Regions from separate parts of the Enterococcus sp. BWT-B8 genome, predicted to be linked through region 3. Evidence: predicted binding sites of a transcription regulator. Region 3 holds the regulator's gene; each other region holds the start of a gene.
The links. The regulator LexA, encoded in region 3, represses DNA repair genes until DNA is damaged. The targets are predictions, from matches to a motif close to CNAACANNTGTTNG.

Region 1 (5,522 bases), on a different contig from region 3:
ACTCCTTTTCCTAAGGAGTCATCTGAAGCAGCCGTCCATACTGCACTCATGAAATTGTACAGCCCGTCGCTGCCAATTTCATTACTGGATCGCATGGCACCTGTTAAGACGACAGATATTTTTTTGGGCACAGTCAATTCCAAAAAATAGGCAGTCTCCTCCAACGTATCTGTTCCATGTGTAATAACCACTCCGTCAATCCCTTCTTCAATTGCATCAAGAATACGTTCTTTTAATAAGAACATTTCACTTAATGTTATTTGCGGAGAAGGAAGGTTGAACATTTCTTCTACAATCAATTCTATTTCTTCGGAAAACAGTTCGTTTTGATTCAGCAAAGGATTTTTCTCATTTAAAACGACCCCTCCTCCAATATCTTTTGACATCGAAATAGTTCCTCCTGTATGTAAAGCAAGTATCCGTTTCATTCTTTTACTCCTTTTTCAAACTTCTCTTTTGGCTGCCAAAACTGTTCGATCTGTCTTTCCAAATGAGCCAGCGTTGGTTGAACCTGCGCACGATACCAATGAGGCGGCATCAGCCGCTGATAATCCGGACTTGCAAACCGCTGATCCAGCAGCAAGACAACTCCGCTATCTGCCGCATCTCGAATCACACGACCAGCTGCCTGTAATACTTTGTTCATCCCCGGAATTTGATAAGCATACTGAAAGCCCAATCCCTGTTCATCAAAATAATGCTTAATCAGCTCCTGCTCTTCATTAATTTGAGGCAGACCAACACTGATAATAGCTGTCCCGATCAGCCGGTCTCCCTTTAAGTCGATCCCTTCAGAGAAGACGCCTCCCAAAACACAGAAACCAATTAACGTTTCTTTCGGTTTTTCTGTAAATTGTTCCAGGAATCGTTCTCTTTCTTTTTCCTCCATTTCAGTCTGTTGAATCAGCAGCTTAATATCGGGGTTCTTTTCATTAAAAGCGTCATAAACCATATCCAGGTATGCATAAGAAGGAAAGAAAAAGAGATAATTTCCTTTCTTCTGCTGAATCATGGCCGTTAGACTTTGAATTAACGTATTCAAGCTGTTTTGTCTTTCTCTATAGGTTGTCCGAATATAATTGGCAATCAGCAGCAGTTGATTTTCTTCCGGAAACGGATTAGGAATCCTGTAGGTCAGACTCTCATCTGTTCCCCCCAGAATTTCTTTATAATAACTCAGCGGTGTAAAGCTGGCTGAAAATAAAATTCCGGTATGCGCCATACTCAATTTTTGATCCAGAAGATAGGATGGATCAAGACAGAACTGCTTAATTATAATTGTATGGTTTTTCTTTTGAATATACGTACAATAATGATCGTCATAAAATTCGCTGATTTTCAAATAGTTCAACATGGAAAAATAGATTTCCAACACCTGATTTAATTCCGGCAGCTCCTGATTTTGCGGCAGCCATTCGCCAATTTTTTCCGTCAGTCGAAAAAGCTGTTTGTTCAGGCTGTCAATCGGAGCCGGCTGGGAAATAAACTCTTTTTCTTCACTTTTACAATATTCATCCAATTGATTAAGCTCATCGATAACTTGATTAATTGTACGAGTTAAAGACTTCTGCTTCTTCCCTAACAGTTTCTTCAGCACAGACACCTGAAATTTGGATAACTCTGCTGAATACATTTCTCTGGACCGATTCACTAGATTATGTGCTTCATCAATCAGAAAAACGTACTCTTTTTTTACACCCTCATCAAAAAAACGGCGAAGATAAACGACTGGATCAAATACATAATTATAATCACAAATTACTAAATCACACCAAAGACTGATATCCAGTGATAACTCATAAGGACAAAGCTGGTGTTTTTGTGCATATTTTTCAATAATAGGTCGTGTGAACTGATCCTCACTGTGAAGAATATCCCATAAGCCTTCATTCAAGCGGTCATAATAGCCAGCTGCAAAAGGACAGTGCTCGGGAGTGCAGTTTCTTTCTGACAGAAAACAAATTTTATCTTTCGCTGTAATCGTGATACTTTTGATCTTCAGTTCTTTTTGTTTCATTCCTTCAACTGCATCTTCCGCCACCTGACGAGTAATTGTTTTTGCCGTTAAGTAAAAAATCTTCTCTGCTTTCTTTTCTCCCATTGCTTTCAATGAGGGAAACAGTGTGGAAATCGTTTTACCCGTACCTGTGGGAGCTTCCACAAATAAACGCTTTTCACTAAGAATGGTCTTATAAACACCAACAGCCAATTCACGCTGGCCTTTGCGATATTCACCATAAGGGAAAGAAAGATTTTTTAGTGATTCATTCCGAATTACTCGCCAGTTTTCATTAAAAATCAACCACTTTTCATATTCAGCCAAGAGCATATCCAAAAACTTGCCAAGCTCTGTTTGTGTATAAATTTTTTGAGTTTTCGTTATTTCCTCAGTTGTTGTTTGATAATAGGTCAGCTGCAGGACAACCTCAGTTAGTTCCTCCTGCTGACTGTATATTGCACCATAGCACTTTACCTGATTCCAATACATATCAAGCTGTTCTTCATACAAATCTTCAAAAGCCGCTTCGGAAGTTTTTATCTCGTCTATTACTATTTCTTCTTCTTCGTTTTTAAAGAGACCATCCATACGCCCTTCTACAAAATATGATGTATTATTTAATCGAATCTCTTTCGAAATTTTTATTTCTTTTTGATAGTTCTTCCCTGCTTCTTTTTGTATCTTTCTATGAATACGCGCTCCTTCCTGAGCGGTATGACTGCTGGTCTTTCGTGCATCTATGCTTCCTTTACGCAAAATAAATTCAACCAGTTTACGAATCGGAATCTTTTCTGAATCAAACACTTTCCATCACCTCGTAATCTCTCTTATTATAAAACATACGTTCGTAAATGGAAAGGATAACTAAAGAAAATAAAAAAAATCTAAGAGGAGCCTATCAGAGTCCTTCTCAGATTCTATAATCGTATCAATTATGTTTAATAAAAATTATTCGACCAGATTTTCCCTTACCTTCTTTGGCAATTTCGCTGCAGTCAGTTCGTAGGATTTTTTCATTAATCCAAGATACTCTTTCTCAGAAAATGTGCTGTCTTTAAGGATAATTGAGTTCCAGTGTGTTTTGTTTGCATAGTATCCCGGAACCACAAACGTATACTGTTCTCTTAACAGTTCATTTTCTTCTGGCAGACCTTTAAAGGTGAAGATTTCATCACCTTCTTTGTTTGTACCCATTAATGCAAAAAACTTTCCGACAATATCAAAATAATCACATCCCCAGCTTTCCCGGTAATACACACTGGCACCCGGCAGTTTTCCAGCTTCTTTTTTGATTACTTCTTTCAGCTCTTCCATTTTTCGTTTCGCCTCCTTCATTCATTAAAAAAGGAGCTGGGAGATCCTTTCCCAACCCCATAAATATTGATTTAGTCTCTTGAAAAAATTCGCAGGAATGCCAAAAACAAATTAATGAAATTAAGATACAGCTGTAAAGCCATAAATACAGCAATCCCATTTCCAGCTGTTCCATTTGTTTCAAAGTAGATATTGCGGATTCGCTGATTGTCATATGCGGTTAATCCGGAAAAGACCAGCACAATTATGATTGATACTGCGTAATCCATTCCGCTGCTTTGGAAAATGAACGCATTCAACAGAACAGCGATAATAATTCCAAACAATGCGGCATATAATGCTCTACCCATTCCTGACAGATCTTTCTTCGTCAACACACCGACCAAAGCCATACAGCCAAATGTAGATGCCGCACTGACAAAAGCCGAAACGACTGTTGCCGGAGTATACATTGCAACAGTAACTGCGAGAGTCAGTCCGTTAATCATTGAATAAACAATGAACCCGCCAATTGCCAATGTTGGATTTTTCTGTGCTTTGGCAGCCAAAAAGAGGACCAAAGCAATCTCTACAATCCACATCCCCGTAAAGGCAAGTGGATACTTATAAAAAATCGTGAAAATTTGGTAAGCATAAACTTCTAAAACAATGTAAGAAATGATGGCACTGATTCCGATTCCCATTGCCAAAAAGCCATAAACTTTTGCATAAAAATTATTTAGTCCATCTTGGATTTTCGTTGTTTCAAACTGATTCATTTCTGACCCCTTCTTTCTCTTCTGGTTCCTCTAAATCTACATGTTTTGGCGGCTGTACTAATACAACAGCATCCAATACTCTGTTTTCCTCTTCGTTAACTGCCTCAATTGAGATTGTAACAACATCTTTCATCTTGTCAATTTTGATTACTTCAAATTGAAACGTCAGTGTTTCATAGTGAAAAACTGGTTCCAGAAAGTTAATGGAAAAATTGACGACGTGAGAGCCCGGTCCGGGCAAATGCTTTGAAATGGCACTTGTTATGATGCCCATCAACATGATCGATGGTACGATCGGCTTTTGATATTCAGTTTGTTTGGCATAATCATGTTGGATATAAAGAGGGTTTGCATCATTCGTTAAGCCTAAATAAAGCAGCAGATCCTTGTCTTCGATTGATTCCGTCAAAGACAACGAATCACCTTCCTCAATATCTTCGATGGTTTTGCCTAATTTTCTCGGTTTTCCGATGTTCAAATTAGTACACCTCCATTAATGATAAGATTATTGTACCAAAAACACTGCAAAAGGCAAGTAGGGGGAAACGGGAAGCAACACATTTGGGTGCATACTTAGATAGTGGGAGACCGCTAATCCGCATTTTGGAGATGCATCATTTAGTTGTAAAAGCGTTTCGGACAACCATTTTTCTTCCTCTTTTCACTTCCTGAAAAATGCTTGATATCCCTTTCGCTTACATTTTTAAACATTTTTTCTCAGCAAAAAAAGATTTGGAATTTCTCTCATCCAAACCTTTTTCTGCATTCATTTTTTAATGACTGAAAAAATCTAATACAACCTGTTCAACTCAGCCATTTAAAAGATTTTCACCATTTGATTCAATGACCTGTTTGTACCAATAGAAAGATTTTTTTCTGCTTCTTTCCAGCGAGCCATTTCCTTCATCGTCACGGTCTACATAGATAAAGCCATAGCGTTTGCTCATTTCACCAGTTCCAGCACTGATAACATCAATACAGCCCCATGGAGTGAAGCCGATTAAGTCTACCCCATCATCAATGGCTTTCTCCATTTCAATAATGTGGCGCTTGAAGTAATCAATACGATAGTCATCATTAATCGAACCGTCTGTTTCAACGCTATCAAAAGCACCTAATCCATTTTCAACGACCATCAGCGGAACTTCATAACGTGAATAAATCTGATTTAGTGTGTAGCGCAATCCAACAGGATCGATTTGCCACCCCCAGTCGCTTGTTTCCAGATATTCGTTAGACACTCCACCGAAAAGATTTCCACCCGTTTTATCATCACGATTGTCAATATCATCAGTCACACAAGTCGTCATATAATAGCTGAATGTGTAATAATCCACCGTTCCAGCGGCTAACAGCTCTTCCTCTTCTTTTGTGATATCAATCTGAATGTCATTTTTTTCAAAATAGCGCTTAATAAAATATGGATATTTCCCTTTAACCTGAACATCACC
Region 2 (5,522 bases), on a different contig from region 3:
AATACAGGTACAGTAAAATGGTTTAATGCAGACAAAGGATTTGGTTTTATTACTGGAGAAGACGGAACAGACGTTTTTGCTCATTTCTCAGCTATCCAAGGAGATGGATTCAAGACTTTAGATGAAGGTCAGTCCGTATCATTTGACGTTGAAGATGGTCAACGTGGACCACAAGCAACAAACATTGTAAAAAACTAATTTAATTTAACCATTAAAAACAGTCTTTTTAAGGCTGTTTTTTTAATAAGAAAGATTACTGCAATTAATTGGAGGCGAAAAAGATGTATAGAAAAAAAGTTGATAATGATTCTGAAATTAAACAATCATTTGATCTTGAACAGAAGGTCTCATTTATTTACAAGCAGGAAATTCGGACAGGAAAAATTGTTAAAAAACTTGATTACGCCGCTGTTGTAAAAATAGATTTGTTGGCTTCAGCATCGCATTCAGAGGACAAGACTGTTGTGAATTACAGTGATTTATACAAGAGATAAAGAAGATGTTTTCTTTTAGCCTACTAATACTTCAGTAATACAAAATCGATTATAAAGTTTTTAAAGAGCGATAATTCTTTGAAGTGATTCCAAAAAGTTAGACCAAAAAATCTAACTTTTTGGGATCGGTTTACTTAAGAAAAGAATTATCGCTTTTTTTATTGAGTCTGTTATAGTGCATATTTAAAGACTGAAAAAGTTAAAATTAAAATAGAAACAGTTCCCATTCCAGCTAAAATAGTCAGGTATTTATCCAAATCTGATCTATCTTTAATTATTTTCACTAATACCAGATAAACGAGAATTCCTGCAATCCCACCGCCAGTATTCATAAGAAAATCAGTTACATCTGAAACACCAATAGAGAAGATATATTGAAGAATTTCAAATGTCAGGCTTACACCAGCCATTAAGAAAATTTGTTTAACATAAGACAACTTGGTTGGAACCAGATTTAAATAGACCCCAAAAGGAAAAAAGATAAATAAATTGCCGAGAACTTCGGGCGTATTGAATTTTCCTTTTTTAAAGGAAGAATCGCCAAATGGGTGAAGATTAACTGACTGAAGGTCTGGCATATTATCGAGTGACAGTTGAAGCTTAAAAATAACAGTCCAGACCAGCATGAAAAGATAAATAATAAAAAGAACTATAGAAAATTTTTGAAAACTTGACAGTTTCATCCTATCCCTCCTTTTGAACAAGCCATTGTTTTATTATATCATGAATAAATTAAGCTTTAGGAATGACATTTACAATACAGGGCTTACATTAACGAAAGCTTAAAAAAATAGAAAAAGAATGACTGCTCATCGTAAGGAAGATAAAAATATTAACTTTTAAAAAAAGAGACAATTCAGTGTATTCCCATGAAAAATGCCCAGGCTCATGTTGATTTACTGGGCAGAGTATTTAATTGGACTAGGCAATATTTTTTAATGGTTGTAGGACAAATTTGCGGATGAATGAATTAGGATTTCTAACGATAAATTTTTCAATAACCAGCTGCTTTCGGCTGTTAAAATGACCAAAAACAGAAAGCTCAAAGGTATTATCCTCTAAAAAAAGTATGAGATTAGCCAGCTCTCGTTTGGCAACCAGACAATTAATCGGTTCATTTCGGTTATGCAGTGTGAAACGGACCAGTAGATCAGGGAACGATGAAACCAGTCTGATTTTATCAGCAATACCAACATAACTGTGTTTTTTCATAATAAATTCCTCCTTAAACTTCACTCCATTTATGAAACGCCGGCAGCTCAATATTTCGTATCTCATCATAATGTACTTTCGTATCATCCACAAAAAATCCAAGCTCATCAAAACCTTTAATTATTCCTGTAATATCGCTAAAATAATTATTTTCAAGATCCTTCATCTCAAGCTGAATTGCGACGATCTGCTGATTTTGATAGGCGAATGCCAACAGTTCCTGTATCTCATTTTCAGACATCGCTTTCTTGGGGAGAATCACCCGCTGTTCTCTTTTTTGTTCTTTCTCCATTTCAGCAGTATGCTCAGATAAATACATTCCTTGCCATTTTTGAATCCCTCTATCCTGATATTCTCTGAAGTAAGAATCATTTAAATCAATTTTTTTCGGCATCATATTCACTCCTTAAACCATCCATTCCTCCGGCATGTCCGCCAATCAGTGAAGCTCGGCTGATTGCTGTTCCTCCTGATAATAATGAATTGGCATGCACAATTGAGGTAAAACCATATTTTTTACGAATTGCATCAATCAAGTGATCCAGTTTATAATCATTTACCAGATCTGCCGGCTCGTGAAATAAATCCAGTTGGATCATATCTGTTTCCACCAGCTTTGAAAAAGAAACACCGACTTGTCGTACTTCCATTCCTGTCCAGTTATGTCTGAATAGTTCAAGGATATATTCTTTTAGTAACTTCGACTGATTGGTAGGCGGTACTTTCATTTGCTGGCGAAAGCCTTTGTTTCCCTGCTTTCTGTACCAGCTGGAATAACCTATGTAAAGAGAAACACACTGTGTCTGAGCATTATGTTTTCGTAATCTGGCAGCCACTTGATCTGTAACCTCCTGAAGTACTGTTTCTATTTCTGTCTGCAAACGATAGTCCCTGGGCAAAATCTGATTGTTGTTGAATGATTTTTCTGCTGGAACATAAGTATCAGAGATTCTTGTTCGATCGATGCCCCATGAATGGGCGTAAAGCTGTAAACCAATAACACCCAGTTCCTCTTTCAGCTTGTATTCATTTGCATGGGCAAGATCAAAGATTGAATGGATATTCAAGTTGTGTAAGCGTTTGGCTGTTCGACTATTAATGCCCCACATTTCGGTAATGGGGTAAATTTTCCATAATTTATCAGGCACATCTTCGTAGCGCCATTCTGCGATTGATTCAACCGTCTGCTTTGATTCAACATCCAAAGCTGCTTTAGCCAATAAGGGATTGTCTCCAATCCCGATGGTAACATGAAGTCCGGTATCCTCTTTAATCCGTTTTTGAATTTCTTCTGCCAACTCAAAAGTATTTTTTCCAAATAATTTTTTACTGGCAGTAATATCAAGAAATGTCTCATCAATAGAGTAGATGAGGATGTCTTCTACAGCTGTATACTGTTTAAAAATCGAATTGATTTTCATATTTTCATTAATATAAAGCTGCATCCGTGGAGGAACAATCAGCAAGTCTGGATGGTCAGGCAAATCCCACTTACGCATAACATTGGAAAGCCCCAGCGCTGATTTTGCCATAGGAGAAGCAGATAGAATCAAGCCGCCTGCATTTTCTGCATTGCTCATCACAACGAGCATGGTTTCCAGCGGATCAAGCCCCATCTGGATGCATTCTACAGAAGCATAAAAGGATTTAACATCAATACATAAAATATCTCTGCGTTCTTCTTTATCGTAGTCGAATTTCATGGTCAGCATCTCCTGAAAAATATTCTATGATTAAATTATACGAACATTTGTTCTTCTTGTCTAGCATAAGATATTTGACCAGAAGAACGTTATTAAATCAGTTATTGTAAAAAGAGATTAAATCTGGGATTTATTTATATAAAATATTAGAATCTGACTGAAAAGTATTGAGAAAATGAGTTACCAACGTTTTTCCAAATAGACGTATTTGTATTGAGAATTGAACAATGTGAGACTCACATATACAAAAAATTTTTATTAATATAGAAACTTTTAACAGAATGGAATGATTCATCTCTCAGAAGCTGATAGTTTAATAAATCACTGAGGAAAATAGGGAGTGGTTATCAACTTTCAACGAATGAATGATAGAAGCTTCCCGCTTTTGACGAAATAGAATAGGTGTTTTGGGAATAGATGGCTGTTTTTTACTTATGGGGGACAAATCATGGTATGCGTACCGAGAATGCAATTGATTTTATGGCTATAAAATCAATTCATTAATACGAAATTAAGGATATGCTCCTACGCTTCTTCGAATGCTCGTCGCATGTCTGAGGGGCAAGTAAAAACATGCTCCTACGGTTCTTCGCATGCTCGTCGCATGTCTGAGGGGCAAGTAAAAACATGCTCCTACGGTTCTTCGCATGCTCATCGGCATGTCTGAGGGGCAAGTAAAAACATGCTCCTACGGTTCTTCGAATGCTCGTCGCATGTCTGAGGGGCAAGTAAAAACATGCTCCTACGGTTCTTCGAATGCTCGTCGCATGTCTGAGGGGCAAGTAAAAACATGCTCCTACGCTTCTTCGAATGCTCGTTGCATGTCTGAGGGGCAAGTAAAAACATGCTCCTACGCTTCTTCGTATGCTCAGATCATACAAAGATTGGAACAGCGTTTATTTAGCTTTAAGGGTATCAGACATACTAATGTCACAGACTCATACGAAAGATGCGGTAATACTCCTTCTTTAAACGGAACTAGCTCATATCTATTTTTGCGAAAAAACTCACTGCTAAAGTTTTCAGACAAGTCTTAATAAAAGCAAAAGGATTAAGCTGTTAGAATGAAGGATAAAATTTTGGAAAATAAGAATAACTATGAAATATGTTGAGAATTTATTTATTTTAATAAGCGATAAGTAGAAAAAATGTAGTATAATTGATATTGATAATCATTATCAATAAAAGTTACCTACTTGCAAAAGAAATGAGGAGAGTAAATGTTTGTTCAATCAGTGACATTTGTCGTAAAAAAAGAGGGTAAAGAGCACTTTGAAAATAAGACGAAAAAAGATGTGGTTTCAATGCTGGGAAGAGATACCTGCTTATCAAGTGAATGCTGGTTTGCTGAAACAAAAGACACCTGTGAATTTGTATTAGTCTCCAAATGGAAGGATAAAAAAGCTTTTCAGGCGTGGTTGAAACGTCCGGAACACTTGCAGCAGCATAGGGAAGCTCATAAGAATAAAGATTCCAGACCAAATATTGTAGTGGAAAAAATAAAAAAAGGATATACAATTTTAGAATAGTTTTAAGAGTTAGAAAGCACTATTGCTGAAGTTTTAATGATTTCAATTACTGTAAATAACTTCTTTCCAACAGACGGAAAAAGGATATTTTGAGAAGCTTGTTTTTAATACAACATGACTCTCAAAATATCCTTTTTATGAAATTATCAGAAATGGAACACAGTTACTTCCCTAATTAATCTCTATGACCTGAAAAAAATGAAACAACAGCTATCAGAATTACTGCACCCAGTAGTGAGGGTACTAAAGCCATTCCTGCCAATTTCGGTCCCCATGAGCCAAAAAGCGCCTGTCCTATAGAGGAGCCGACTAAACCGGCGATAATATTAAATACACAGCCCATTGATTCTCCTTTATTTGTAATTGAACCTGCAAGGGAACCAATAACGGCGCCTACAATCAATGTCCAAAGCCAACTCATAATGATCACTCCTTCAAATTTATTTACTGTTTAATCATACCATAAACTGTGATATATTAAATCAGACGGAAGCCCTATCTAACCTATATACTAATAGATGACTAACATGGAGGACAAAGAAAATGCTGACAAATCAGGAAATAAAAATCAGTAAGACTCTTTC
Region 3 (5,522 bases):
GAATCAAAACGTGTCAATCCATAGGCATCAATCAGCCAATTTAGTTTTTGCGCATAGCTTGGGTCTGTCGCATACACGCCAGTCAAAGCTGCTGTAGCGTCCAAATAACTGGTTGTATTACTTTTCCAGACACCGGAATAATGATAATCTCCATAGCTTGAAACCGCTGATAAGAGAACATTTGCGTGATCTAAAAACGATTCATAATAAGAGCTGTATACTCTGAAAGGCTCTGAAGTAACAAGCCACTGTCCTTCAAGATATTCTGTGGTTGACATATAAACGGTTTGACCATTGTAGCTTCCTTTCACACCGAATAGGTTATAATTAGGTGCAGAAGCCAGCTGAGAATTTCCGTAGCTGCTTTCCAGCAAAGCCTGTGCAATCATAACGGAAGCATATAAATCATTTGCACCTGCTACAGCAGAAGCTGAGTAACCAATCGATTCAATAAAGTCCTGAGGAGATACTGAGGAAATTTGTTCATAATCAGTTGCTTCAGCTTCTTCAGAAAAAACAAAGGCTCCGCTCATTACCGGAACGGATAGTAAAGCAATACCCATGCTGGATGCAAAACGGTTCATATTCTTCTTTTGTCTGTCGGCTTTTTTTATATGTCTGCTGCTCCGAGTTTCATAAATTTCCATTCACTTTTTTCCTCCCTAACGATTGTCATAGTAATAGTTTATGTGTATTTTATAAAAGAAACAACAATCTAGTTTTAAAAAAAAGAAATTTAAACTATTTGAAACTTTACTGTAATAAAAATAATTTTTGTTTCAAATTGATTTTTTTGAATATTTTCCGTATGTACAGCATATAATTAAGGTTTAGAAATGATTTGTTGCTCGTTTTCATTTTATTTTCATGACAAATACATTACTTTAACTAATTTGTATTTACAAGTAAAAAAAAGCAACCGATAAACTTCTTAATTACAGGAAGTTTATCGGTTGCTTTATGAACTAAAGTTTTTCATAGGTAGAAATCACATTATCAACTGTGAACCCAAATTTTTCTAGAACTACATCACCTGGTGCAGAAGCGCCAAAATGATCAATTGTGATGGTTGCTCCTTCTGTTCCTATATACCGCTCCCACCCAAATGGAGAAGCTGCTTCGATTGCTACACGTTTTGTAACAGCTTTTGGAAGGACTGTTTCCTTGTATTCTGCAGATTGACTTTCAAACAAGTCAAAACTTGGCATAGATACAACAGAGACATCTTTTCCTTGTTTGGCAAGCTCTTGTTGCGCTTCAATCGCAAGGTTCACTTCTGAGCCTGTCGCAATCAAAATTCCTTCAGGTGTTGCCCCTTTTTGAGGAGAGATTACATACGCTCCTTTTTGGACTGTATCGTGTGCATGTTCTTTTGTTCCTTCAATTACAGGGAGATTTTGTCGGCTTAACACCAAAATCGTCGGCTTGTCGGTTGTCGTCATGGCAATCTTCCAGGCCGCAACTGTTTCGTTGCCGTCTGCCGGACGAATCACCTGAACACCTGGCATGCAACGGACACTTGCCAACTGTTCAATCGGTTCATGTGTTGGTCCGTCTTCTCCTACCGCAACAGAGTCATGTGTCAACACATAAGTTACTGGCGTTTTTTGCAAAGCCGCCAAGCGAATTGCAGGACGCAGATAATCTGTAAATACGAAGAACGTCCCGCCATAAACTTTTGAGCCGCCGTGCAGCTGAATGCCATTCATTGCTGCCGCCATCGCAAATTCGCGCACGCCAAACCAAATATTTCGACCTTCATATTGCCCCTGTTCAAAATCTTTCTCACCAGCGACCATTGTATTGTTGGAAGCAGACAGATCGGCTGAGCCGCCCCAGAAGCTTGGAACGACTTTTGAAATAGCCTGAATCGTATCTTTGCTTGTCACACGGCTTGCTGCACTTGAACCAACGTCATAACTTGGCAATTCTTTGTCCCAGTCTTCAGGTAATTTTCCTGCAAAGGCATCTTTAAATTGTTTTGCAAGATCCGGATGAGATTTGCTGTAATTTTCAAACAGTTTATTCCATTCAGCTTCAGCTTTTTCGCCGTCTTCAATCATTCTTTCAGTAAAGCGTTCTGCTACTTCATCAGGAACTGTGAAATCTGGATATTCCCAACCATAAACAACTTTTGCTGCATCGATTCCTTCCTGACCAAGCGGTGCGCCATGAACCGCAGATGTTCCTTCTTTCGGTGCGCCAAATCCAATCACTGTTTTCACTTCGATCAAGGTTGGTTTGCCTGTCTCAGCTTTGGCGTCTTCGATTGCCTTTGAAATAGCCTCCAGATCGTTTCCATCCTTTACCAGAATATGCTGCCAGCCATAGGCTTCGAAGCGCTGGCCAACATTTTCAGTAAAGGACTTTGAAGTCGGCCCATCCAAGGAGATGTCATTGGAATCGTAAAGAACGATTAGTTTGTCCAGTTTCATGTGACCGGCCATTGAAGCAGCTTCCTGAGAAACTCCTTCCATTAAATCACCGTCACCGCAAAGAGCATACGTATAATGATCAACAACATTAAAGCTGTCTCTATTATAAACAGCAGCTAAATGTGCTTCAGACATTGCCATTCCGACAGCCATGGCAATTCCCTGACCTAATGGTCCTGTTGTTGCTTCCACGCCGTCCGTATGACCGACTTCCGGATGTCCTGGTGTTTTACTGTCCCATTGACGGAAGTTCTTTAAATCGTCTATTGTCACGTTATAGCCTGATAAATGAAGCAGACTGTAAAGTAAGGCAGAACCATGACCGGCAGAAAGAACAAAACGGTCGCGATCTGCCCAGTTTGTTGAGGTTTTTGGGTTAACCTTTAAATGCTTGGTCCAAAGCGCATAAGCCATAGGCGCTGCACCCATAGGCAGTCCTGGATGTCCCGAATTTGCTTGTTGAATGGCTTCGATGCTGAGCGTACGAATGGTATTCACACCTAGTTGATCAGTTTTGTCGAACAAAAATATCATCTCCTATTTAGGTTTTTTTTACCTTTATTACTCACATTGTACCTTAATTCATTTATGAAAGCAATTACTTTTAGTAAAGTTAACTCTAATTATTTGCGGTCATGCAGCCCTTTTTCTTTTTGAATCTGTTTCAGCTTCTCAGGTGTTACATCATTGCCTTTTGGATCTACCACTTTCATTCCCTCAATATGATGCCGCATTCCTTTACGAAATGTCTGCAGATATTCTTCACGCAGTTTCTTCTGCTCATTGAGTTCTAAATCTGTAAGCGGACCTTCTTTGGCTTTACGTGCCAGAGCGTTGATACGTTCCATCTTTTCTTTTGAAAGCATCGTCTTCCCTCCTTTATCAATCCCTTTTATCTTATAAGAACATGCTTGAAAAAACAACTGTCTTTCCTATTGATTTTACACGAACGCTTGTTTGATTTCATGAGAGAAATATGTTAGACTGTAACTATAATTTGAAAGAAGGTGTGGATATTGGCAAAACGTACCGAGACAAGACAGGTAGAAGTATTAAAATATATATATGAACAAGTAGAGCTAAAAGGATATCCGCCAACCGTTCGCGAAATTGGAAAAGCTGTGAATCTTTCCTCTACGTCAACAGTGCATGGCCATTTAGCCAGACTTGAAAAAAAAGGGCTGATTTTAAGAGATCCAACCAAACCTCGGGCAATTGAGTTAACAGCAGAGGGGTTGGAAAAAATTGGGGTTCAGCCTACAACTATTCCTATGCTGGGTGTTGTTACTGCCGGGGAACCAATACTGGCTGTTGAGGAAGCGTCAGACTTCTTCCCCTTGCCTCCTGACCTTCAATTTGAGCAAAATGCATTATTTATGCTGACAATTCGAGGAGAAAGTATGATCAATGCCGGTATCCTTGATGGTGATCAGGTCATTGTCAGAAAACAGGCTGATGCGACAAATGGAGATATTGTCATAGCTATGACAGATGAAGATGAAGCTACCTGTAAAAGATTCTTTAAGGAAACAGATTATATTCGTCTTCAACCGGAAAATGATGCCTTGGAACCCATTCTTTTGGACAATGTTTCCATACTGGGTAAAGTAGTTGGTCTATACAGAAATCATATTTAATTAAACCATTTACTGGGTCTGAATTCCTTTAATCGAAGGAATTTGGATCTTTTTTACAAAAAGACCAGTCGAGCTCTTTAAATTCGGCCTGACGGGTCTCTGCTATTTACTCAAAATGATTGCTTCATGTGCTGAAAGTGTTATAAAACAGAGCGGGCTGTTCAAATTGCTCGGAAAAAAGAAGCAAATAGATGAAACATCTCTTTATAGCCAACACAATCATCCTGTTTTCCAATGAGAAATATTACAGGTCTATATAGCTAAGTTTACCTAATTTGGATATCGTAGCCAATACTTTAATGATACTCAACAAATATATGATTTGCTTTTAACAGACTTGGAAGTACCTCATTCTGATATCTGGTCCAAGTAGAAGTCGTTGCTATTACAGCCATTTCAAAAAAACAGAACCTGCTTCTCTTTCTTCTGCAGAAATGGGGTCGTCCAATAATTTTACTTTTCCAAAAGTTGTCGTAACAGTAAAGTTCTGTTTTTCCTTTTTGCAACAACACCCGGACAAAGTAAAATTATCTCGTCAGCTGACTGTGGAGCCAGCCTTTCCTATACACAGAATTCATGAACCTGTCCGCTGATAGGTTTCGAATTCATGAGGGTACTTGTTTAGTTCGTCTGTTTCTCCTTCGCTTGAATTGATCAGCGTCCATTTTTCCCAATCGACAAAAGGAAAGGATGTATCTGCATCAAAATCGCCATGAATAACAGTCCGATATAGAACATCACAGTAAGGCAGAAAATCCTGATAAATATTTGCTCCCCCGGCAATAAAAGTAATACCTGAAAATTCTTCTGCATAGTTTATAACTTCTTCTATGCTGTTCATTACAACAACATTTTCAGCTTGATATTCTTTGTCTCTAGTCAGAATGATCGTCTTTCTATTGGGCAGTGCTTTGCTCCCCATTCCTTCAAATGTCTTTCTTCCCATGACAATCGTATTGTCCTCAGTCATCTTTTTAAAAAATTTCAAATCATTTGGCAAGTGCCATGGCAGGACATTTTCTTTACCAATATTCCCCTGTTCATCCTGAGCCCAAATAGCTGCTAACATTATTTTTTAACTCCCTTCAACTTTAAACCGCAATTGGTGCCTTTATCGCTGGATGGGGATTGTACCCTTCCAAAGTGATATCTTCCATTTCAAAATCAAATACAGATTTCTTTTCCGTATTTAAACGGAGTTTAGGTGCATCTCGTATATCGCGAGACAGCTGTTCCTTCATTTGTTCAAAGTGATTACTGTATAAATGAGCATCTCCCAGAGTATGAACAAAGTCTCCGACTTGAAGACCTGTTTCATGAGCAATCAAATGAGTCAATAATGCATAGCTGGCTATATTAAAAGGAACACCAAGAAAAACATCCGCACTTCTCTGATAGAGCTGGCAGCTTAGCTTCCCATCATTTACATAAAACTGAAACATTGTATGGC

Region 1: the regulator LexA is predicted to act here: its motif matches at 2,834-2,847, upstream of LI951_RS10955 (ATP-dependent DNA helicase).
Region 2: the regulator LexA is predicted to act here: its motif matches at 3,450-3,463, upstream of LI951_RS09345 (Y-family DNA polymerase).

What each region holds. Positions count from the first base shown of each region.
Region 1 is NZ_JAJDJV010000011.1:30,630-36,151, forward strand. Features, by position in the region: gene LI951_RS10950 (asparaginase) at 1-428, opposite strand, end outside; gene LI951_RS10955 (ATP-dependent DNA helicase) at 425-2,803, opposite strand; gene LI951_RS10960 (MmcQ/YjbR family DNA-binding protein) at 2,948-3,313, opposite strand; gene LI951_RS10965 (Bax inhibitor-1/YccA family protein) at 3,385-4,071, opposite strand; gene LI951_RS10970 (MaoC/PaaZ C-terminal domain-containing protein) at 4,058-4,549, opposite strand; gene LI951_RS10975 (glycoside hydrolase family 1 protein) at 4,881-5,522, opposite strand, start outside.
Region 2 is NZ_JAJDJV010000008.1:120,826-126,347, forward strand. Features, by position in the region: gene LI951_RS09320 (cold-shock protein) at 1-198, shown strand, start outside; gene LI951_RS09325 (hypothetical protein) at 282-494, shown strand; gene LI951_RS09330 (VanZ family protein) at 665-1,177, opposite strand; gene LI951_RS09335 (hypothetical protein) at 1,416-1,706, opposite strand; gene LI951_RS09340 (hypothetical protein) at 1,720-2,100, opposite strand; gene LI951_RS09345 (Y-family DNA polymerase) at 2,084-3,409, opposite strand; gene LI951_RS09350 (antibiotic biosynthesis monooxygenase family protein) at 4,630-4,938, shown strand; gene LI951_RS09355 (GlsB/YeaQ/YmgE family stress response membrane protein) at 5,114-5,359, opposite strand; gene LI951_RS09360 (RNA 2'-phosphotransferase) at 5,482-5,522, shown strand, end outside.
Region 3 is NZ_JAJDJV010000001.1:219,478-224,999, reverse strand. Features, by position in the region: gene LI951_RS01045 (glucosaminidase domain-containing protein) at 1-647, opposite strand, end outside; gene tkt (transketolase) at 966-2,960, opposite strand; gene LI951_RS01035 (DUF896 family protein) at 3,059-3,301, opposite strand; gene lexA (transcriptional repressor LexA) at 3,452-4,072, shown strand; gene LI951_RS01025 (dihydrofolate reductase) at 4,647-5,141, opposite strand; gene LI951_RS01020 (thymidylate synthase) at 5,164-5,522, opposite strand, start outside.